Regions from separate parts of the Nocardioides pantholopis genome, predicted to be linked through region 3. Evidence: predicted binding sites of a transcription regulator. Region 3 holds the regulator's gene; each other region holds the start of a gene.
What was found. The regulator LexA, encoded in region 3, represses DNA repair genes until DNA is damaged. The targets are predictions, from matches to a motif close to TCGAACANNTGTTCGA.
Positions count from the first base shown of each region.

Region 1 (7,679 bases), 1.9 Mb from region 3:
GCCGTCGGAGACCTCGGTGAGGTCGTCGGCCAGGCTGTCCTGCCCGAGCTCTCCCGAGGCCATCAGGAAGGTCGCAGGCGGCGTGGACTGCTCGACGAAGACGTCCACGTCCAGGATCGACCACCCCAGCTCGGCGTCGAAGTCCTCGATCACCGAGAGTCCCGAGGAGTGCAGGGTCTCGGGCATGGGCACGTGGACGACGGCAGGGTCGTCCCCGTCGATCCGACCGCCGGTGAGCGGCAGGAGCCACGCAATCGCCGCCTTGTCGTCGAGCCGGTCGGGACGCTCCAGGCCGGCCAGCTCCGTGGCGGCCGCGAGGTCGCCGGTCCGCACGATCGTCCGGTGGTCCTCGTCGGCCCCAGCGGCGGCCGGCACCTCGGCGAGCGCCTTCGCCACCGAGTAGTCGTCGCCGGCCCAGCCGCCGGCGCCGGTCCCGGAGCCGTCGCCGGTCCCGGAGCCGTCGCCGTCCCCGCCGCATCCCGCGGCGGCCAGGCCGGCGAGCGTGATCAGTGCCGTCAGTGACGCCGCCCGACGCAGGCCGCTCATCCGCGCCCACCGCCCTCGCCGGCGCCGCCCTGCTCGTCGTACGTTGCGGTCGGTTCGGCCATCGCGGGGTGCCTCCAGGGCGTCGGGGTCGACTGACGCCGGGATCCTAGCCACGTCCCGGCCGCCCCACCGGCGAACGCGCCCAGCCCCCGAGAGCGCCGCCCGCAGGCGGCCGCGAGGACCGTGACCAGCGCCGCGAGGAGGAACGTGGTCGGCAGGCCGACCCGATCGGAGAGGCTCCCCGCCGCCGAGGACCCGGCGGCCTGGCCGAGGACCAGGGCGATGAACGCGACCGACGTGCCCGAGGCCGCCCGGTCCGGGACCAGCTGAGCGGTCCACGCGATCAGCGCGGAGCTCGCCGCGACGAAGCCCCAGCCGAAGAGGCCGCAGGCGAGGACCACGACCGCGAGGGGCCCGGGTGCGAGGAGTCCCGCGGTGGCGACGGCGGCCGCGGCGGTGGTCAGCAGCCAGGCCCGCTGCGCCGGGAGCGCGCCGAGCGCCCGCGCCGTCAGGACGGTCACGGTGCCGCCGACGCCGAGGGCCATCCAGGCGAGGATGGAGCCGGTGTCGCTGGCCCCGGACGAGATCAGGTGGGCCCGCCCGTAGGTCCACACCGTGGCCGACGCCGCGCCGAGCAGGAACGCCCCGGCGACCGGTTGAGCCAGGGCGGGCAGCCAGCGCAGGCTCCGCGGCGTCGGACCGCCTCGCGGCGCCTCGGCCCCGGGGCGGTCGAGGAGCAGGACGCACAGGCCGGCCGCGGCGGTGAACGCCGCGCTGATCGCGAACCCAACTCGCCAGTCGGGCAGGAGGAGCGCGAGCAGTCCCGCGGCCACGAGTCCGGGGCCGGTGCCGGCGTTCACCGTCGCCTGAGCGCGATCGCCGCGGGGGCCGGCGACGTTGCGTGCGACGACCGCCACCAGGCCGGGCGAGGCGAACCCGGCGCCCGCCGAGGCCAGGACGGCGGCCGGCACGAAGAGCGCCAGGCCCTCGGAGCTCGCCATCCCGAGGGACCCGAGGGTCGCGGTCGCCACCGCCCCGACGACGAGCAGGCGGGGTCGGCCGGGCGCCGCCAGCCCGGCGAGCGCGCCGACGCAGTACGCGGCCGAGGCGCCCGATGAGACGTAGCCCGCCACCGCGGAGCTCATGGACACCGAGGCCTGGATGTCGGGAAGGAACAGGCCGTAGGCCAGCCGCACCAGGCCGTAGGTGCCGGCGATCAGGCAGGTGCCGGCCACCACGAGCACGACGTTGCGGTCCAGTCGCGATAACGAGCGTTTCACTTTGCCACTCTATAGTCCGGGGCGTGGGCACCCGTGAATCCACCCGAAGCCGGCTCCTCGACGCCACCGACGAGCTGGTCTTCGCCGGTGGCGACACCACCACACCGGTCGACCGGATCCTCGAGCGCGCCGGAGTCTCACCGGCGACGCTGTACCGGGCCTACGGCAGCAAGGAGGCGCTGGTCGCCGCGGCGCTCGACCGTCGCCACCGCGAGTGGCTGGAGGTCTGGGACGCGGCCGTGGCGCGCGCCGACACCGACCGGGAGCGGCTGCTCGCGCTCTTCGATGCGCTCGAGGAGTTCCAGGGACGGGCCACCGGCGCGCGGTGGTGCGCCTTCCTCGGCGCCGCCGCCGGGTACGCCGACCCGCCGCCGGCCCTGGCCGAGGCGGTCCGGCAGGAGACCGAGACCCTCCGGCGCCGGCTGCTGGCGCTCGCCGAGCCCGTGGCCGGACCCCGGGCGGCCGCGCTGGTCGATGCACTGGCGCTCATCTACTCCGGTCAGCTCGCCATGCGCCTGCGGCCGGGTTCGCCCGGCGTCCCCGCGGGCGTCGCCCGTGAGCTCGCCGCCCTGGTCGTGGAGCACCCGGAGCGGCTCGGGGCGTAGCGCTCAGGACTTGCGTGTTGGGCGACGATCCCGGGAACGGCCGCTCCGGGATGACCGACGTCACGTCCGGCGACATTGGCCGGAGGGCCGGGTTCCGTCAAAATATGTTATGTCGCGCGAGCGTCCATGACGGCCGTCGGGTCGCGGCTTCGCCGCCCCGGTCGTGCAGCGACCTCCGCCCGCCGGGCATGCCCGGCGGCACAACCGCCTGCGAACCCGGGCGGACGGTCGGTAGGTCATGCCCGGAGGTCCTGGCGCGCGCCGACCGTGTCCGGCATACGCCGAAGAAGAAGAAGAAAGGAGTAGCACATGACTACGACCGACGTCGTAGCCGTTGACCAGGAGCGCGACGACAAGCGCCGTCGCCGTGGGGCGATCGTCCGTTTCGGCCTCGCCACCGTCGCGGTGCTGGGTGTCGGAGCGGCCCTGACCAGTGCGACGTGGACCGACGACGCATGGTTCGCGGGCAGCGCGAGCGCCGTCGAGAACGTCGAGCTGCAGGCCAGCGTCGACGGTGGCAACACCTGGTACGACGCGGACACCGTCGACAACGCCGTGGCGATCCCCGCGGACGCGTTCAAGAACCTCAACCAGGGTGCCAACGAGACCGTCAGGCTGGAGCTGAAGAACGCCAGCAGCGTGCCCCTGAACCTCGGTAAGGGCGTGCTGACCACGGACGGTGACCTGTTCGCAGGCGCCGCGCCGGCGAACGCCACGGTCCACGACCCGGCGAACGTCCAGCTCGCCCCCGGTGAGACCGACGCGGTGATCCTGCACGTCACGACCCCGGACGACTGGCCCGCGGACTACCAGGGCGCCGAGGGGACGATGACCGTGCAGTTCACCGGAGAGTCCTGACAGATGGCGGGCCGCGCTGTGGCCGTGCGCACTCTGCGCACGGCTGCTGACGTCCTGGTCTGGGTCCTCGCGGTCATCGGGGTCCTCAGTCTGGCGGTGTGGGGCGCGACCACCCTGGGTGTGATCAAGCCGCTCATCGTCGTCTCCGGGTCCATGGAGCCGGAGATCATGACCGGCGACCTGGTGGTCGCGACGCCCGTCCCGATCGAGGAGGTCGAGGTCGGGGACGTGCTGTCCCTGCACAACGACGTCTCGGACCGGCTCGTCACGCACCGCGTCATCGAGGTGGCGCAGCACGACGACGGCTCGTGGCACGTCCGCATGCAGGGCGACGCCAACGACAGCCCGGACGCCGGTGAGTACGTCGTCACCGACGACACGGTGCTGGCCCCGCGCTGGCAGTTCGCAGGCGTGGGCAAGGCCCTGACGCGGCTGACGGACCCGAGCGTTGCCGTACCGCTCCTGATCGGGGTCGCAGCGATCCTCGCGCTGAGCCTGATGCGCCGCCCCGACTCCGTCCCGGCGGGCAGGCAGCAGGACGTGGCGCGCGACCCGCACGATGAGGACGCGGCCCGCGACCTGGTTGGAGCCTCGTCAAGTCGGGCCCCGTGAGGGCCCTCCTGGGCGCGGCCGTGCGGCGCACGGCCGCGCCCAGCCTGCACACCCACCAATGACAACGTGAGAAGAGAAAGGAGCCAACGCATGACCTGGCCCGCCACGGGCCGGCGCCTGCTCGCCGCGATCGGCGCGCTCGGCGCGGTCGTCCTCGTGGTTGCGACTACCGCGACCCCGACGGTCGCGGGCTGGACCGACGGGGCCGTGTTCGCCGCAAAGGCGACGTCCGGCACCTGGGCCACCGAGGGCGGCGACAGCTGCGAGGTGCTGGACACCACCACCGGCGAGGTGGTCGGGACCTGCACCGTCGACGGGGTGACCTTCAGTGACGGGTGGGCGCAGGGCACCAGGTTCAGTGTGGCCGTCAGCGGGTTCCAGCCGAGCAACGACCGGGTGGCCAGGGTGAGCGTCGACCTGTCGCAGTACAGCTCCGCCTGGGACTGGGCCGCCGGCTCCGTACAGATGGACAGCGCGCAGGACGTCGAGTGGTCCGCGCCCGTCGTGACCTTCACGACCTACCCGTGGGGCTTCTCCCCGTTCACCGGCACCTACATCCAGCCCGAGACCCGGACCGGGTCGGCACCGGCGGAGGAGCCTCAGGACTCGGCGCCGGCGGAGGAGCCTCAGGACTCGGCGCCGGCGGAGGAGCCTGGGGACTCGGCGCCGGCGGAGGAGCCTGGGGACTCGGCGCCGGTGGAGGAGCCTGGGGACTCGGCACCGGCGGAGGAGCCTCAGGACTCGGCGCCGGCGGAGGAGCCTCAGGACTCGGCAGACAGTTCGGCGTCGCAGTCCGCACGACGAGGTGACGCAGCATCCCGGCCTTGATCGGGCGCCGGCCCGGCCCGCCCGCGATCTCGAGTTCGCCCTTCTAGGCAGACGGTGGACGGCCCGCGCCTGCGCGGCGGCGGCGCTGGCGCTCATCACCCTGGTCGGCACTCTGCCCGTCACTCGTCGGCTGGGCGGCTCCGTGAACCCGTGGTCTCCGGCGACGCCCTGATGGTGGCGAGCTCCTACGTCCTCGTGCAGGCGCCGAACTCCGCAGTCGGGCAGGTACAGGTGGATGTCACGGGCTTCTGTGCCGGTTATGTCCGCCGGTGGAAGCGGAGGTCGCCGTTGGCGAGCCGGTCGGTGGAGTACCGGTCGTCGTGGGCCCGGTGATGGTGGTGGGAGCACAGCAGCATCCCGTCGGCGAGGTCGGTGCGGCCGCCGGTGGACCAGGGATCGCGGTGATGGGCCTCGCACCAGGCGGCGGGGATCTGGCAGCCCTCTGCGCGGCACTCCCGGTCCCGCAGCGCGAGGGCGCGACGCTGGGCCCGGGTGAAGAACCGGCGCCCCCGCCCCAGGTCGAGGACCTCGCTGTCGCCGCCGAGCACGGCGGGCACGATCTGGGCGGTGCACGCCAGCCGGCGGGCCTCGGCCGCGGTGATCCGGTCATGGGACTCACCCGGCGCCGGGTTCCCCAGCGTCGCCGTCCCGAGCCGCTCGCGCAGCGATGTCAGCGAGATCGTGACCACCAGTGTGGTGGCATCGCCGCCGTGGATCGGCAGCCGGGCCGGGTCCAGGGCCTCGAGCAGGTCGCAGAACGCCTGCGCCGTCTTCCGCCCGTACGGCACTGCCCGCACCGGCTCAGCCGGGGCCGGCGCGTTGTCGCGGCGGGGGTTGGTGAACGCGTGCAGGTAGGTGGCCAGCCGGGCCGCCGAGGCGTCCGGGATCAGGCCGCTGATCCGCGTCGTGCCGTCCCCCAGGGCGTGGATCCGCAGCCGCATCCGCTCGTGTGCGGACGCCTCCAGGGCGGCCAGCTTCCGGGCCTCCGCAGCCTCCGCGACCTCGGGGGCCACCAGGTCCAGGATCCGCCGGCCCAGCCGGCGCAGCTCGATCGGGCCGTACGTCGCGGCGTACGCCACGAGCGCCGCCTCGGCCTCGTCGACCACCGCCTCGTCCACCCCGGACGGCAGGTCGGCCAGGGACGCCGCGATCGCCCGTGCCTGGTCCAGGTTCACCCGCCCCTCGCGGACCCCGGCCGCGAGCACCGGCCGGTCCGCCAACGCCAACGCCAACCGCAGCTCGCAGGCGCACTCACCCCGACGCCGCCGGGTCTCGGCCGCGGCCCACACCCCCACATCGCGCGTGCCCGCCGCCTCGGCCACGTCACCCGCGTCCGCACAGACCCGCAACCGCAGCTCGGCCACCCGCGACTCGACCGCGGCCAGCTCGACCAACGCTGCCGCCTTGTCGGCGGTGTCCATGAACGCTGGGTTCACGTCCACGACCGACTTCAGCACATCGCCGAGCTCGCGGGCGGCGACCCGGATCGGATGGTCCATGCGAGCCTCCAGCAGCTCCACAGGCGATGTCGTGACCCCATTCTATTCGAATACATGTTCGAACGCAAGGTTTGCGGACCACTAGATGGCCTCGACTTCGTGGTGGCAGTTCTGGCCTGAGGCTTCGGCGTTGGCTGCCAAAGAACCGATCGATCCCCGCGTCCGTCTCGCGATCTCGCAGTGGCCCGACGATGCCCGCGCGCTGTATCGACGTTCTGCGCCGAGCGCGGCATCTCTCGCAAGAGGTCGAGTCCCTCGAAGCTGACCGAGGAGGTTAGAAGCGGCCCAACGCCGACCGGAGCTGGCTCGAGCGCCCCGTCGTCGCCCGGCATTAGCAGCCGCGCCAGCAGCCCCCTACCGACCTGCCCGCCGACATCCGCGTCATGAAGTTGAACTCGGCAGGCGTCATCCATGTCGACAAGGTCTTCTACAAGCTGCACGTCGACCACGCCTTCAAACAGGTCCTCGCCGTCACCGACGGCGATCACTTCACCGTCACCGACTTCGGCGGCGAGATCCTCGCCGAGCCCACCCGCGCAGCGCCTGGCGTCACCTACGCCGGCAACGGCCGACCCCGCGGACCCCGCCCAAGAACGAGCGTTCGTCCCGAAGTCCTGAGGTATCAGCATCACATGGTCTGTTCGTGTGCCTGAGAGCGCTGCAGGTCGCGTCCTCAGGCCCACGACTCGGGTTGGATGCCCGCGCACTCGGCTGAGCAATTGGCGACGAGCGGATCGACACGTCTGGGGCTCAGTGGGGGGTCCCCGTCGCACGCGCAGGCGCGGGAGCGGGCAAGGCCGCCATCGCCGTCTCGGCGATGCCCACGAGGTCCTCGGAGGTCCCTCCGTCGCGAGCGCAGCCGGACATGCCGCGCATGACGGCCACGAGGAACGACGCTAGGTGATCGGTGTTCGCCGTGGCGGGGAGATCGCCGTCCCGCACCCCTTGGTCAAGGCGGTCCTTGAGACGCCGATGGATGATCTTGCGCTGGGGTTCGAGCCGCGGCTCGGTCAGCATCAGACACCCCGCGGGCGTTGTCGGGTCCGTGTGCGCGTGTGCGGTGTCCGTCAAGATCGCGGCGATGGCCTCGTGCGTGGTCGGCAGCTCCGCAGCGCGGTCGACCGCCTCGCACGTGCGCTCGAAGTACATCGCCGAGGCCTCCTCGAACAGGCGGCGCTTGTCGCCGAACGCCGCGTAGAGGCTGGGCGGTGTCACGCCCATCGCCGAGGTCAGCATCGCGACGGAGGTCTCCTCGTAGCCCGTGCGCCAGAACTGCTCGAGAGCTGCGAGGAGCGCGGCATCGCGATCGAAGCTCCGCGGTCGGCCGGCCATGACGACCAGCATAACGTATCGATCGTTATGGAACGTGCTACGGTTCCTGACGTCAAACAATAGCGATCGCTACAGAATGGATGGTCATGGACGTCAAAGGAGCGGTGGTGCTCGTCACC
Region 1 covers NZ_CP033324.1:2,519,451-2,527,129, reverse strand. The annotation lists gene EBO35_RS12135 (hypothetical protein) at 1-546, opposite strand, end outside; gene EBO35_RS12130 (MFS transporter) at 543-1,826, opposite strand; gene EBO35_RS12125 (TetR/AcrR family transcriptional regulator) at 1,850-2,431, shown strand; gene EBO35_RS12120 (hypothetical protein) at 2,741-3,289, shown strand; gene EBO35_RS12115 (signal peptidase I) at 3,293-3,901, shown strand; gene EBO35_RS19750 (hypothetical protein) at 3,992-4,729, shown strand; gene EBO35_RS12105 (HNH endonuclease signature motif containing protein) at 4,987-6,228, opposite strand; gene EBO35_RS12100 (hypothetical protein) at 6,612-6,881, shown strand; gene EBO35_RS12095 (TetR/AcrR family transcriptional regulator) at 6,979-7,572, opposite strand; gene EBO35_RS12090 (SDR family oxidoreductase) at 7,647-7,679, shown strand, end outside.
Region 1: the regulator LexA is predicted to act here: its motif matches at 6,275-6,290, upstream of EBO35_RS12105 (HNH endonuclease signature motif containing protein).

Region 2 (7,679 bases), 800 kb from region 3:
GATGCCGGCCTCCAGGCCGCCGGTGAGCACCACCAGCAGCCCCGAGACGACGCCGAACGCGAACCGGTCGACGAAGACCGGCGGGTCCTGCGCGCCGTGCGCGAGCGCGAAGAGCAGCGCCGGGCCGAGCACGGCCAGCCAGGGCGAGGAGACCAGGCCGCCGAAGGCCTGGGTCAGGTAGCCGCGGAAGACGTACTCCTCCCCCGCCGCCTGGAGCGGGGTGAGTAGCACGACGATCAGCACGAAGTCGCGCACGGTGGTCGTCCACGGGTTGAGCCCGGCGTCCATGTCGGTCGACTCCCCCTGCTGGGGCAGGAAGACGGCCACCACCAGGGTCAGGACCAGCGCCAGGAAGGCGATCCCGAAGCAGACCAGCAGCCACCGCCACCGGATCCGGGGGCGCACCGAGGCGAGCCAGCCGGGGCGCAGCCCGTGCAGGACCCGCGCCAGCAGCCAGGTGACCGGGATCAGCGCCGCGATCGAGACGTTGAGGTACGCCAGCGCCAGCGGGGTCACCTCGTCGGTGTCGACCATCCGCTCCATGGCGCTCGGCACGTCGGCGCCGCTGACGGCGAGGCCGACCGTGAAGAGGACCAGCACCCCCAGCGGCACCACGAGCAGGAACGCGACGAACAGCACCAGCACGCCCACGACCGGACGCCACCAGGACCAGTCGCCCCCGCGCTGGATCCGGTGGTACGGCAGCCCTGGGCCGGGCCCGCTCACCGAGCGCCCGTCAGCCGACCGCGCCGAGCAGGCGCGCCAGGCTGCGCTCCCGACCGAGGAGCTCGAGGGACTCGAAGAGCGGCGGCGAGACCCGCCGCCCGGTCACGGCCACCCGCACCGGGCCGAACGCGACCCGCGGCTTGAGGCCCATCCCGTCGACGAGCGTCGCCTGGAGGGCCTCCTGGATCGACGCCGTCGACCAGTCCGGCAGGGCGGCCAGCGCGTCGTGCGAGGCCTGCACGACCGCGCGGCCCTGCTCGTCGAGGAGCTTGGCCGCGTCGGCCTCGTCGCGGGTGAAGTCGGCCTCGTCGACGAAGAGGAAGCCGAGCATGTCGACGGCCTCGGTGAGCTTGTTGATCCGCTCGCCGACCAGGGGCATCGCCAGCTCGAGCAGCTGGGCGTCGGCGTCGCTGACCGGGTCGGAGACGACGCCGGCGGCCTTGAGGAACGGCAGCACCCGGTGGGTGATCTCGTCGACCGGCAGCATCCGCATGTGCGCGCCGTTGATCGCGTCGGCCTTCTTCAGGTCGAAGCGGGCCGGGTTCGGGTTCACGTCCTTGATGTCGAAGGCCTCGACCATCTCCTCGAGCGTGAAGACGTCGCGGTCGGCGGCGATCGCCCAGCCCAGCAGGGCCAGGTAGTTCAGCAGGCCCTCGGGCAGGAAGCCCTGGTCGCGGTACATGAACAGGTGGGCCTGGGGGTCGCGCTTGGAGAGCTTCTTGTTGCCCTCGCCCATGATCAGCGGCAGGTGCCCGAACTGCGGCACCCCCTCGGAGATGCCGAGCTCGACCAGCGCCTGGTGCAGCGGGATCTGGCGGGGCGTGCTGGAGAGCAGGTCCTCGCCGCGGAGCACGTGGGTGATCCGCATCAGCGCGTCGTCGACCGGGTTGACCAGCGTGTAGAGCGGGTCGCCGTTGGCGCGACAGAGGGCGAAGTCCGGGACGAACTCGGTCTCGAAGGTCACCTCGCCGCGGACCAGGTCGGTCCAGGTGATCGAGCCGTCGGGCATCCGGAACCGGACGACCGGCTTGCGGCCGTCGGCCTCGAAGGCGGCCCGCTGCTCGGCGGAGAGGTCGCGGCAGAATCCGTCGTACCCCTGCACCTTGGAGCCGCTCGCCTTGCGCCGGGCGTCGACCTCCTCGGTGGTGCAGAAGCAGTCGTAGGTGAACTTGGAGTCGCGCAGCTTGGCCAGCACGTCGACGTAGATCTCGGTGCGCTCGGACTGCAGGTAGGGGCCGTAGGGCCCGCCCTTGCCCGGGCCCTCGTCCCAGTCGAGGCCGAGCCACCGCATCGACTCGACCATGGCGTCGTAGGACTCCTGGGTGCTGCGCTCCTTGTCGGTGTCCTCGATGCGGAACACCAGGGTGCCCTGGCCGCCGTTGAGCCTGGCGTGGCGGGCGAAGACCCAGTTGTAGAGCGCCGCACGGGCGAAGCCGACGTGCGGGGAGCCCGTGGGCGAGGGACAGAAGCGGACGCGTACGTCGGTCAACGGGTTGCCACCTTGTTCGTCAGAGTGCCGAGGCCGGCGATCGAGATCTCGACCTCGTCACCGTCCTTCATGGGACCGACCCCTGCAGGGGTGCCGGTGAGGATCACGTCGCCGGGCAGCAGCGTCATGCTGCTGGACACGTGCGCGATCAGGCTGGGGATGTCGAAGACCAGGTCGGCGGTCGTGCCGTCCTGGACCACATCGCCGTTGAGGAAGGTCTGCAGCTGCCGACCGTCGGCGAAGTCCTGCGGGTCCAGATCGGTCTCGATCCAGGGACCCAGTGGGCAGAAGGAGTCGAACCCCTTCGCGCGGGTGAAGTGCCCGTCGCGGCGCTGGAGGTCGCGGGCCGTGACGTCGTTGGCGATCGTGTAGCCGTGGATCACGTCGGTGGCTTTCTCGGCCGGGACGTCGCGGCAGATCCGGCCGATGACCAGCGCAAGCTCGCCCTCGTAGTGCACCTCCGCGCTCTGCGGGGGCAGGAAGATCGAGTCGTTCGGACCGATCACGCTGGTGTTGGGCTTGAGGAACATCAGCGGCTCGGTCGGCAGCTCGTTGCCGAGCTCCGCGGCGTGCGCCGCGTAGTTGCGCCCGATGCCGACGACCTTGCTGCGGGGCAGGACCGGCGCGAGCAGCCGGACGTCGGCGAGCCGGTACTCCTGCTCCAGCGGCTTGACGCCGACGTAGAGGGGGTCGCCCGCGAGGGCGACCACCACACTGTCCTCGTCGGGCTGGCCGAACTCGTCGAGCTCGCCCGTCACGACGCCATAGAGGGGGTCCTCGCCTGTGGTGAACCTTGCGATGCGCACCTCACGAGCCTATCGGCCCGTTCGGCGCCGCCCGACCGGGAGACCTACGATCTCCGGTGTGGAGGTGCTGGCGGCGGCGGACTGGCAGGCGCGCGCGGCGGCGCACGCCGAGCGCGTGGACGCGTTCGTGGCCCCGCACCTCGCCCGCCGGGAGGCGCGGGTCAAGCACCCGGTCCACGACTTCCTGTTCACCTACTACTCCCAGCGCCCGGCCCAGCTGCGCCGCTGGCACCCCGGGTACGGCGTGGGGCTGGCCGGGGCGGAGGCGCAGGCGGCCTACGCCGGCCTCAAGGGCTACGCAGGCGACGGCGACACCGTCGCCGTCACCCGGGACTTCGTGGACGCCCAGCGACCGCTGCTCGAGGCGACCCGGCGGCTGCTCGCGGCGACCGCCGGCCGGGCGCCCAACTTCGGCTGCTTCGGCCTGCACGAGTGGGCGATGGTCTACCGGCTCGACGAGGACGAGACCCGGCACGCGGACTGGCCGCTGCGCCTGGGCCCCGAGGGCACCGACGCGGTCGTGGAGTCGCACCGGGTGGCCTGCTCCCACTTCGACGCCTACCGGTTCTTCACCGGCCCGGCGCGCCCGCTCAACCAGCTCTCCCCCACGGCGTCCGACCGGCCGGCCTTCGAGCAGCCGGCCTGCCTGCACGCGGGCATGGACCTCTACAAGCACGCCTTCCGGCTCACCCCGATGATCGACTCCGACCTGGTCGCCGACTGCTTCGAGCTGGCCCGCGACATCCGGGTGCTCGACATGCGCGCCGCGCCGTATGACCTCACCGGCCTCACCGACCACGACGGCTCGCCGTTCACCCCGGTGCGGATCGAGACCGCCGCAGGCAAGGCGGAGTACGCCGCCGCGCAGCGCGGCTTCGCCGAGCGCGGCGCCCCGCTGCGGGCCCGGCTGGTCGGCGAGTGCGAGCGACTGCTGTCGCTCGCGCGCGACGAGCAGGTCACTCCTCTGCGGGCGCACGATCCCCATAGGTGCGCCTGACCTCACCCATCAGCAGACTTCCAAGACCGATGACACTCCAGGCGAGTCGCTCAGCGTCCGCCCGATCCTGCACTCCGTGGCGATGTCCGTTCCCAATCGCCTTGACGAGCCCCTGCCCGAGATCGTGCCAGCCCTCCTGCTCGCTCAGATCCGACCCAAGCGTCAACGCACCGCCGGGACGCAGGAGCTCGGAGAACAGGCCGCGGCCATACAACTTGCCGCCACTCTTGTTGGACGGGTTGCCTCCTCGACTCCGGAACCAGTGCTCGACGAAGGTGACGACGACGGCCGGAACCTTGTCCCACATCCGACCTTCAACCAGGCCCTCGATATGCGCCCAGAGTTCAGGGTCGCAAGGAGGCGACATACTCGCCTGGGCCTCCCCAGACCCGATTAGCGCCACTGCGGCATTCAGGTACCCGCAGAACTGATCGACTGGACTGCCTTGTCGATATCTCCCCGTGGCGGCGAACGGCGTCCATTCATCCAACTTGGCGACCAGGTAGTGCTCGCGCCCAAGACATGACGCGACCAAGGCCGCGGCCTCGACCCGGAGGCCCTCCGAGTGCGAGCCACTCATCAAGGAGATGCCACCGTCACTCCGGGCCATCCAGGCGATCTCACCCAGACGCTCAACAGCCGCATGTGAATCCATCACCCGATGCACCTTCATTCGTCCCGACCGATGTTCCTCGGCCTCGATGGCGCGAGTCTCCCGGCGAGGATCGGTCGCAGCGCAAGAACGGCCGACCAAGGGACGTGACACGCTCAGGAAACTGATCCGCCCGCGCCTATTCGGGCACGCTCGGCCACCGAATCCGAGCGACCACCCGGGATGCAAGGAGAGGCCGCGACGACGGCGCCGTGCAATTGAACGCTCCGACCTCGTGGCCCACCGTCTCGCACGCACGGAAACTAAACAGCCCCCGGGTCACCGCCGCCGCGCGAATCGAATATCGCCATTCGGCAGACGGTCGTGGAGATATCGGTCGTCGTGGATCAGATGATGGTGACGAGAGCAGAGCAGGACCGCGTTCGCCAGGTCGGTCCTGCCGCCACGGGACCAGGGCTCGAGGTGGTGCGCCTCGGTCCAGGTCGAGGGGATTGAACAGCCCTGGGCGCGGCACTCCCGATCCCGGAGGGCGAGGGCCTTGCGCTGCCCGGGACTGAACAGCCGGGCGGTGCGGCCCAGGTCGAGCGGCACCGACCGGGTGCCGAGCACGGCCGGGACGAGGTCCGCGGTGCAGGCCATCCTCCGGGCCTCTCTGGCGGTGATCCTCGACCCGTCGGCCAACGTCGCGGCCCCGAGCCCCTCGACCAGGGCCGCGAGATCCATGGTGATCACCAGCGTGGTCGCGTCACCCCCGTGCAGCGGCAACCGGGCCGGATCCAGGCACTCCAGCAGCGAGCAGAAGGCCTCACCCAGCCGCCGGTCGTAGGGCACCGTCTCCCCGTCGGAACCGCAGCGACCCTCCGCGCGGCGTGGATTCGTGAACGCCTCCAGCGAGGTCGTGAGCCGCAGCGCCACCGACTCCGGAACCCGGGCCCTGATCAGCGCGGTCCCGTCGCCGAGGTGCTGGATCCGCAGCGAGGTACGCCGCCGGGCGCGCCGCTCGGCGGCCTCCAGCTCCTTCTCCTCCAGCTGCTCGGCCAGCTCAGGGGCCACGACCGCGAGGATCCGCTCCCCCAGGCGCCGCAGCTCACGAGGCCCGAATTCCGCGGCCTGCTCCACCAGGTGCGCCTCGGCGAGCGCCAGGACCCGGCCCCACTCCTCGGCCCCGACGTCGACCAGAGTGGCGGCCGCCGCCAGGTCGTCCAAGGCGGCCACGATCACGTGCCCCTGGTCCACGTCCACACAACCGGTCACCAGGACGCGGCCCAGGTGCTGCCAACGCCGGTCACACGCATCACCGAGCCGCTGCGCCCGACGACCGGCCGCCAACGAGGCATGGGAGCGGTGCGCCAGCCACGCGGCCACGTCACGGTGCCCGTCCGCCTCCGCGACCCCACCCGCGGCCGCCATCAGCATCGCCTCCATCGCCAGCGCCCGCGACGCGACCGCCCGCATCACCTGCAGGGCGCGACGCTGGTCGGCCTCCGGCAGGAACGCCGGCTGCAGATCGACCATCGAGTCCAGGACCGCCACCAGCGACTCGGCGCCCGCCAGATAAGGGTGATGAGCCAGCTCCGTCACTGCGGCCCCCGAAGGTCACCAGGCGTGACAACCATTGCCGCGAAACCCTAATCGTACACCTGTTCGAATTGCACAAAAAGCAGTCAGAGCCTTTTTCTTGAATCTGTGGATAACGATCAGCAGGCAGGCGCGGGGCCCGACAGGCGCCCCTTGGTCGACATCACCGACCAGGCGTCCTCGCTGATGTACGCCGGGACCCTGGTCAACCCGGTGGCGGACGCCTGAGACCCTGGGCCCATGAGCTGGCCCGGACATCCCGTGCTCCAGGTGCCCGTGCCGCCGCTGGAGCCGTTCGTCCGGGCCCGCACCGCCCACTACGACGCGGCGTACCTGTCCGCGGCGCCCTGCCACGTGCACGCCCACGTCACCGCGCTCGGCCCGTTCCTCCCCGACCCCGACGAGGAGGACCTGGCGCTGGTCGCGAAGGTCGCGGCCTCGGTCGAGCCCTTCGACTTCGTGCTGGACCGGCTCGCGACCTTCCCCGACGGGATCATCCACCTGGCGCCGGAGCCGGACGCGTCGTTCCGGGAGCTGACCCGGCGCCTGGTCGAGGCCTTCCCGCAGTGCCCGCCGTACGGCGGGGCGTTCGGCCGGGTCGAGGACGTGGTGCCGCACCTGACAGTGGACGCAGCCTCGAACGCCCCGGGGGCGGCGGTCACCCAGGCCTCCACCCGGCGGCTGCTCGGCGACCTGGTGCCGGCCCGGTGCCGGGCCGAGCGGCTGGACCTCGCGTGGTACGAGCCGCACCGCTGCCGGGTGCTCGCCTCCTGGCCGCTGGGCGGCTGACTCCCCGCCGGCCCGCGGGCGGATCGGGCCCGCGCCGGACTAGCGCGCCGGGGCGCCGAGCAGGGCCCGGATGCCGTCGACGACGATCGCGAGCCCCAGCTCGAAGTCCGAGCCCTCCCGGGGCCCGTCGGCGATCGCGCCGGCGCTGCCGGCCTGGAGGTGGATCTGCTCGTCGGTCGCGTGCCCGAGCACGAAGTGCAGCAGCGTGCCCGCCGCGGTCGCCGCCCGGTCCGGGGGCAGGCCGGCGCCCGCCAGCTCCCGCACCAGCGCGTCGTACGGCGCGGTGGCGCCCAGGCCGAACGCGCGCACGGTGGCGACCAGCTCGGCGCCGTCGCGGTAGGCCAGCATCGACTCGCGAAGTCCGGTGCACACCGCACTCACCCGCTGGTCCCACGACCCGGCCGGGACCGGCCGGGCGCCCCGGGCCAGCAGCTCGTCGGCGACCGCGGCGAGCAGCGTCTGCTTGTTCGCGAAGTGGTGGTAGAGCGCGCTGGGCTGGACCCCGAGCTCGGTGCCGAGCCGGCGCATGGACAGGTCGGCCAGACCGTGCCGGTCCAAGACGTCGAGGGCCCGCTCGACGACGTCCTCGCGGCGGTTGCGCATCCGGTCCTCCTGGTCCACGGTCGGCCGGGGCGGCATTGACCTGCGGCGACGCCCACCCTAACCTGAACGCCGTTCAGC
Region 2 covers NZ_CP033324.1:1,429,413-1,437,091, reverse strand. The annotation lists gene EBO35_RS06835 (CPBP family intramembrane glutamic endopeptidase) at 1-726, opposite strand, end outside; gene gltX (glutamate--tRNA ligase) at 737-2,215, opposite strand; gene EBO35_RS06825 (fumarylacetoacetate hydrolase family protein) at 2,212-3,021, opposite strand; gene EBO35_RS06820 (3-methyladenine DNA glycosylase) at 3,080-4,018, shown strand; gene EBO35_RS06815 (TIGR02391 family protein) at 3,978-4,685, opposite strand; gene EBO35_RS06810 (HNH endonuclease signature motif containing protein) at 4,950-6,212, opposite strand; gene EBO35_RS06805 (2'-5' RNA ligase family protein) at 6,450-6,998, shown strand; gene EBO35_RS06800 (TetR/AcrR family transcriptional regulator C-terminal domain-containing protein) at 7,038-7,601, opposite strand.
Region 2: the regulator LexA is predicted to act here: its motif matches at 6,264-6,279, upstream of EBO35_RS06810 (HNH endonuclease signature motif containing protein).

Region 3 (7,679 bases):
GCATCCTCGAGGTCTCCGGCCAGCTCGACACCTTCGTCAAGGAGCGGCCGCTGCTCGCGGCCGGCGGGGTGGGGCTGTCCGGGACGGCGGCGGCCGAGCGGGGCCCGGTCACCGTGGACGACGCGGCCGCGTTCGTCGCCCGGTTCGCCGGTGGCGCCCTCGGGGTCTTCGAGGCGACCAGGTTCGCCACCGGCCGGAAGAACGCCATCCGGGTCGAGCTCAACGGGTCCCGCGGCAGCCTTGCCTTCGACTTCGAGGACATGAACGTGCTCACGTTCTACGACGCCGAGGAGCCCGCCGAGACCGCCGGCTTCCGGCGGATCCTGGTCACCGAGGCCGCGCACCCCTACGTGGCGGCCTGGTGGCCGCCCGGCCACGGCCTGGGCTACGAGCACGCCTTCACCCACCAGGTCGTCGACCTGGTCCGGGCCCTCGGGGCGGGCGTCGACCCCGACCCGACGTTCGCCGACGGCCTCCAGGTCCAGCGCGTGCTCGCCGCCGTGGAGACCAGCTCCGACACCCGGCGCTGGCAGGAGATCCCGGCCTAGCGCCGGGCAGGAAGGAACCACGATGCCCCGCCCGATCACGCTGTTCACCGGCCAGTGGGCCGACCTGCCCTTCGACGAGGTGGCCCGGCTCGCCTCCGAGTGGGGGTACGACGGCCTGGAGATCGCCTGCTGGGGCGACCACCTCGACCCGTGGCTCGCCGCCGAGGACGACGGCTACGTGCGCGCGAAGCTCGACGTCCTGGAGAAGTACGGCCTGCGGGTCTTCGCGATCTCCAACCACCTCAAGGGCCAGGCGGTCTGCGACGACCCGATCGACGCCCGCCACCAGGCGATGCTGCCGGCCCGGATCTGGGGCGACGGCGACGCCGAGGGGGTGCGCCAGCGGGCGGCGGAGGAGATGCGGATGACGGCGCGGGCCGCGCAGCGGCTCGGGGTGGACACGGTCGTGGGGTTCACCGGCTCCTCGATCTGGAAGTACGTCGCGATGTTCCCGCCGGCGACCGAGGAGATGGTGGCCGCCGGGTACCGCGACTTCGCCGACCGGTGGCACCCGATCCTCGACGTCTTCGACGAGTGCGGCGTCCGGTTCGCCCACGAGGTGCACCCTTCGGAGATCGCCTACGACTACTGGACCACCCACGCGGCGATGGAGGCGATCGGGCACCGCCCGGCGTTCGGGCTGAACTGGGACCCCAGCCACTTCGTCTGGCAGGACCTGGACCCGGTCGGCTTCCTGTGGGACTTCCGGGACCGGATCTACCACGTCGACTGCAAGGACGCGAAGCGCCAGACCGGCAACGGCCGCAACGGGCGGCTGGGCTCGCACCTGCCGTGGGCCGATCCGCGCCGGGGCTGGGACTTCGTCTCCACCGGCCACGGCGACGTGCCCTGGGAGCAGTGCTTCCGGATGCTGAACACGATCGGCTACGCCGGCCCGATCTCCGTGGAGTGGGAGGACGCCGGCATGGACCGGCTGGTCGGCGCCCCCGAGGCGCTCGCGCTGGTGCGCCGCCTCGCCTTCGACGCCCCCGCGGCGGCCTTCGACGCGGCGTTCGCCACCGACGACTGACCCACCGCCCGGGCCGCCCGGCCCGGGGGACCACTGCGGGAAGGACGAGGATCATGTGCTTCGGTCACGACGGCGAGGGCGCGCTGCGCCGGTCACTGGAGGAGAAGGGCGCGAGCCGGCGGACGCTGTTCCGCGGGGCGGCGCTGGGAGCGGCGGGCGTGGCAGCGGTCGGGTCGGGGCTGGTGCAGCCGGCCGCCGCCGGCGACCGGCACCCCGGACCGGACCGGCACGGCCAGCACGGGCGGCGCCGCGGCGTACCCCACGACCGGGTCAGCATCCAGCTCTACACGCTGCGCGCCGCCCTCGGCGGGGACCCGGGCTTCGACGTGGTGCTGGAGCGGCTCGCCCAGTACGGCTACGAGCGGGTGGAGCTGGCCGGCTACTACGGCCGCACGGCCGCCGCGCTGCGGGACTTCCTCGACGGGCTCGGGATCCGGGCGACGTCGAGCCACGACGGCATCAGCGCGGACCGCACCGCGCTGCGGACCAAGCTGGAGAACGCCGTGACGCTCGGGCAGCGCTACGTCGTCGTGCCCTACCTCGCGTCGAGCAGCCTGGCCGACTGGCAGCGCTGGGCCGACCAGATGAACGCGGAGGCGCAGCTGGCCAGGCGGTACGGCCTGCGCTACGGCTACCACAACCACGCCCACGAGTTCACGACCGACCTGGGCGGCGGCGTGACGCCGTGGGAGGTGCTCACCGAGCGGCTCGACCCGCGCCTGGTCCACCTCGAGGTCGACCTGTACTGGGCCTACACCGGCGGCGTCGGGGTGGGGGCGGCGGACCCGGACCGGTTCGCGATCGACGTGGTCCGGCAGGCCCCGCAGCGGGTGCTCCAGTTCCACGTCAAGGACCGCGACGCCGCGACCGGCGACATGGCCGACCTCGGGACCGGGGTCATCGACTTCCCGCGGATCTTCGGGGCGCACCGGGTCGAGGAGTACATCGTCGAGAACGACACCCCCGACGTCACGCCGCTCACCAGCGCCGCCGTCGGGCACCTCTACCTCGACCACGTGCGCTGGTGATCACTCCCCTGTGAGTCCGGGCGGCCGGCGGGGGGTGGTCACGGTTAGGGTTCTGCGGTGCCTGAGACCCCCCGTGTGACCGAGCTGCTCGCCACCGCGGTCTCCGCGCTGGGCGGCCAGGAGCGGGCCGGCCAGGTCCAGATGGCCCAGGAGGTCGCGGCGGCGATGGCCGACGAGCGGCACCTGCTGGTCCAGGCCGGCACCGGCACCGGCAAGTCCCTGGGCTACCTCGTCCCGAGCCTGCTGCACGGGGAGCGGGTCGTCGTCGCGACGGCCACGCTCGCCCTGCAGCACCAGCTGGTCGAGCGCGACCTGCCCCGGCTCACCGAGGCGCTAGCCGGGCACCGCGGCGTCGACACGTCGTACGCCGTGCTCAAGGGCCGCTCCAACTACGCCTGCCTGCACCGCGTCCGCGAGGGCGTCCCCGACGACCAGGGCGCGCTGGTGCAGATGCCCGAGGGCTCGATGGGCGCGAAGATCCTCGAGCTGCGCGCCTGGGCGGAGAAGGAGGCCGAGGACGCCGGCAGCGGCGAGCGCGACAACGCGCCGCGCCACACCGACCGGGAGTGGCGCCAGGTCAGCGTCAACCACCGCGAGTGCCTCGGCGCGGCCAAGTGCCCCTTCGGCCAGGAGTGCTTCGCCGAGCTGGCCAAGGAGAAGGCGCACCGCTCGCACCTGGTCGTCACCAACCACTCGCTGCTGGCCATCGACGCCATCGAGGGCGTGCCGATGATCCCCGACTACGACGTCGTGGTCATCGACGAGGCCCACGAGCTGACCGCCCGGGTCACCCAGGCCGCCACCGACGAGCTGTGGGCAGCGGAGGTCGAGCGGGCCGCGCGGCGCTCCCAGCGCCACGTCGACGGCAGCGAGGCCGACGACCTCGCCGACGCCGCGGACGCCCTGCGCGCCGCGGTCGCCGAGGGGCGCCCGGGTCGGTTCGAGACCATCCCGGCCGATCTCCACGACGCGCTGGTGCTGGTCCGCGACGCCGCGCGCGCCTGCATCTCGGCGTACCCCAAGGGCGACAAGGACGGCGACCCCGACCCCGGCCGCACCCAGGCCCGCGGCTCCGTGCAGGAGGTCTTCACGACCGCCGAGCGGATGGCGGCCGCCTCCGAGCACGACGTGCTGTGGCTCAACGAGGGCACCGAGCGGATGCCGCCGCGGCTGTGTGTGGCGCCGCTGCAGGTGTGGGGGCAGATGCGCGACAAGCTGCTCACCGAGAAGACAGTCGTGTTCACCTCCGCGACCCTGATGCTCGGCGGCGACTTCAGCTCGGTCGCCACGAGCGTGGGTCTGAAGCCGTCCGAGCGGGTCCTCGACGGCGGCACCCCGAGCGGGGAGGGCCTGCACTGGCGGGGCATCGACGTCGGATCGCCGTTCGACTACGGCCAGCAGGGCATCCTCTACGTCGCCCGGCACCTGCCGCCGCCGGGTCGCGACGGTCTCGGTGCGGCCCAGCTCGACGAGATCGCCGAGCTCATCGACGCCGCCGACGGCCGGACCCTGGGGCTGTTCTCCTCCCGCCGGGCGGCCGAGGCTGCCGCTGAGGCGATCCGCGAGCGGCTGCCGCACCTGACCACGCTCGCGCAGGGCGACGCCCAGCTGCCCGAGCTGGCCCGGCAGTTCGTGGAGGACCCGCACACCTGCCTGTTCGGCACGCTCTCGCTGTGGCAGGGGCTCGACGTCCCCGGCGACACCTGCCAGCTCGTGCTCATCGACCGGATCCCGTTCCCGCGCCCCGACGACCCGCTGATGTCGGCGCGCCAGAAGGCCGCCGACAAGGCCGGCGGCAACGGCTTCATGCAGGTCGCCGCCACTCACGCGGCCCTGCTGATGGCGCAGGGCGCCGGCCGCCTGATCCGCACCACCACCGACCGCGGGGTCGTGGCGGTGCTCGACCCGCGCCTGGCCACCGCCCGGTACGGCGGCTTCCTCAAGGCCAGCCTGCCGACGATGTGGACCACCAGCGACCCGGCGATCGTGCGCCAGGCGCTGCAGCGCCTGAGCGCGACCGCGAAGACGGGCTGAGCCGCACGCACGAGCGCCCCCGCCCGGCCGGAGCCGGAACGGGGGCGCGTTAGGTGCGCGAGGGTCAGAGGCTGCGCAGCACCGCGGTGACCTTGCCGAGGATGGTCGCGTGGGTGCCGTCGATCGGCTGGTACGCCTCGTTGTGGGGGAGCAGCCAGACCTGGCCGTCCTTGCGCTGGAAGGTCTTCACGGTGGCCTCGCCGTCGATCATCGCGGCCACGATCTCGCCGTTCTCGCAGGTGGGCTGCTGGCGGATCACGACGTAGTCGCCGTTGCAGATGGCCGCGTCGACCATCGAGTCGCCGGAGACCTCGAGCAGGAAGAGCTGGCCGTCGCCGACGAGCTGGCGGGGCAGCGGGAAGACGTCCTCGACCCGCTCCTCGGCCAGGATCGGGCCGCCGGCGGCGATCCGGCCCACGACGGGGACGTAGGTGGCCTCCGGCCGGGTGTCGCCGACGCCGGTCTCGTCCACGCCGCTGTCGTCGGCCGAGGACATCGCCCGGCGCGCCGCCATCACCTCGGGGAGGAAGACCTCGAGGGCGCGGGGACGGTTCGGGTCGCGCTTGAGGTAGCCCTTCTCCTCGAGCACCTTCAGCTGGTGGGCCACGCTGGAGGAGCTGGTCAGGCCCACGGCGTTGCCGATCTCGCGCATGCTCGGCGGATAGCCGCGCTTCTCGATGCAGTCCTTGATGTGGGCCAGCACCCGCTGCTGGCGCGGAGTCAGGCCGGTGGCGTCGGCGGGCCCGTCGGGGAGCTCGGCGACCGTGTCGCTCTTCTTCCTGGTCATGTGTGCCTTCCCGCAGTGCGTGCCGCGCCCGGGCCACCCGGGTGCGTGTGCCCACGCTAGCCCCGGAGGGCCGCGGGTTCAAACATCTGTTCGAACCGCGTGTCGCGGCCACCCCCCTGCAGCGCGACCCGGCACGCGACGCGCGTGGCCGGGTCCGAACGGCGAAAGCGTCGCCACCGACCGTCCGACCCAAGCGCCGCCCCCAGGACGGTCAGTGACGAAGATGGTCGCGCAGCCGACGGGCGACCCGAGCCATGGTCGCCTCGGCGACGTGCTGGATCCCCGCGGAGACCCGGGAGGCCGTCAGTGCCGCCACGGCGTAGCGGTCGCCGTCGGCGTGCTCGACCACGCCGATCTCATGGCGGTGGTTGAGCAGCGTCCCGGTCTTCGACGACCAGGTGGTCGCGTCGGAAGCGAAGTCGGGCCAGAGTCGCTGTCGCGCCACGACGTGCTGCCCCATGAGCTCGCGGACTCGCGCGGAGACCTCAGGGACGACGGGGCCCGGCGTGGTCCACAGCACCTCGAGCAGGTCGACGCAGGCACGAGCAGTGCCGGAATTGGCGCGGGCGCTGTCCAGCTGGCGCACGCGGTGGCCGCCGCTCGGCGTTCCGCCGTGCGCTGCCAGCGTCTGCGCGAGCTGCGGTGTCTGCACCAAGGCCTCGGCAGGCGTCTCGGTGAGGTCGGAGAGTCGATGACGCAGGGTCAGGTCCGTGATCCCTAGCCCACGGACGTAGTGCGTCACGTGCGCGGGACTCACCAGGTCGAAGAGTGCATCAGCGGCCACGTTGTCGCTCAGGCACGTGCTGAGGTAGACGACGTCTGCGAGCGCGATGGTGGCCGGAAACCGGAACCGGGTGAGCCCCGCCGGTCCGATCTCGCGACTTCCTCGCCCAGCCAGGCGCAGCTGCCTTCCCTCACTCAGCTCGCCCGAGGCAACCCGGTCGAGCACGGCTGCGGCCAACGGCACCTTGACCAACGACGCGAGCGGCACCACGGCGTCGGGATCGATCCCGATCTCCTCCCCGGAGTCGAGATCGCGCACCAGGAACCAGCCGGTGAGGCCGGCGGCGTCCAATTCGGCCCTGAGATCGCGCAGCAGCCGTACGGTGCCCGAGGTCATGGTCGCCCCCCGGGCTGGCTCCCTAGGCCGACGCCCAGCGCTGCAGCGAGCTGGGTGCCGATCGCAGCGCGCAGTCGGGCGGAGTCGCTGGCCATCGCACAGGTCAAGGCATATCCCCGCGTCAGAGGGGGATGCGCCAGTGGCGACCAGGCCAGGTCAAGGCGCCGCGCTTCGTGCTCGGACAGCACGACCAGATCCGTGGAGGCGAGGACGCTCGCCAGCGCAGCTGCCAATGACGTCGTCACCGAGATCTGAGCGACACCGAGCCCGGCGGACTCCGCAGCCGCGAAGAGGGGGTCGCGCAGGTGGGGCACGTCGTCCTCGGGCAGCAGGTGGACGTGCGCAGCCTCGCTGGCCGGGCTCCGGCCGGAGGGTCGTAGCTGGTCGAGGTGGACGCGACCCGGACGGGGAAGGGCGCCGGCCAGTCCGAGCGTCACCGTCCAGTCGCCGTCCGCGCCCGGGACTGCCGCCACCTGGGCCTCCACGCGCCCGCGGGTCAGCAGATCGGCCCGCACCCGCGGCTCGGCCTCGGTGAGCACCAGCTGCATTCCCGCGTCCCTGCTGGCGAGCTCGACAGCGGCCAGCTCTCGTACGTCGCACCCGGTGGGCACGGCCAGGTGGAGTGACCGCAGGCCAGCCTCCTCGACCTCGAGCAGGAGCGTCTCGGAGGCGCGGACCACCTGCCGAGCGGGTTCGAGCACGCGGTGGCCCGCGAGCGTCAGCGCTGGCGACCGGCCCGACCGGTCGAGGAGAGAGACCCCGAGGTGGCGCTCCAGTGCTGCGATGCGGCGGCTCGCCCCGGGCTGGGACATTCCGACGGCAGCTGCCCCCCGGGTGAAGCTGCCTCGCTCCGCAACGCTCACGAACGCCTCGCAGGCTGCCACCAGGTTCATGGGACCCAGTATGCGCAAACCGCATCGGAATGCACCTGTGAGGCTTGGACAGCATGAGGAGGGGATCGGACTGTGGACCCGTGGACAACGAACACGAGGCAGCGTCCGTGGCGAGCGCGGCGGTTCGCTCCAGCTACGCGAGCCGGCCGGTCCTGAGCTTCGTGGCCGCGTCGGCAACCATCGGGGTGCTCGTCGCTGCGATGGCGCTACCGGTCGCCTGGATCGGGGCCGGGATCGCG
Region 3 covers NZ_CP033324.1:631,044-638,722, forward strand. The annotation lists gene EBO35_RS02965 (Gfo/Idh/MocA family protein) at 1-548, shown strand, start outside; gene EBO35_RS02970 (sugar phosphate isomerase/epimerase family protein) at 571-1,578, shown strand; gene EBO35_RS02975 (sugar phosphate isomerase/epimerase family protein) at 1,632-2,606, shown strand; gene EBO35_RS02980 (ATP-dependent DNA helicase) at 2,664-4,640, shown strand; gene lexA (transcriptional repressor LexA) at 4,705-5,427, opposite strand; gene EBO35_RS02990 (serine hydrolase) at 5,639-6,547, opposite strand; gene EBO35_RS02995 (hypothetical protein) at 6,544-7,248, opposite strand; partial or broken gene EBO35_RS20345 (helix-turn-helix domain-containing protein) at 7,264-7,440, opposite strand; gene EBO35_RS03000 (transglycosylase domain-containing protein) at 7,548-7,679, shown strand, end outside.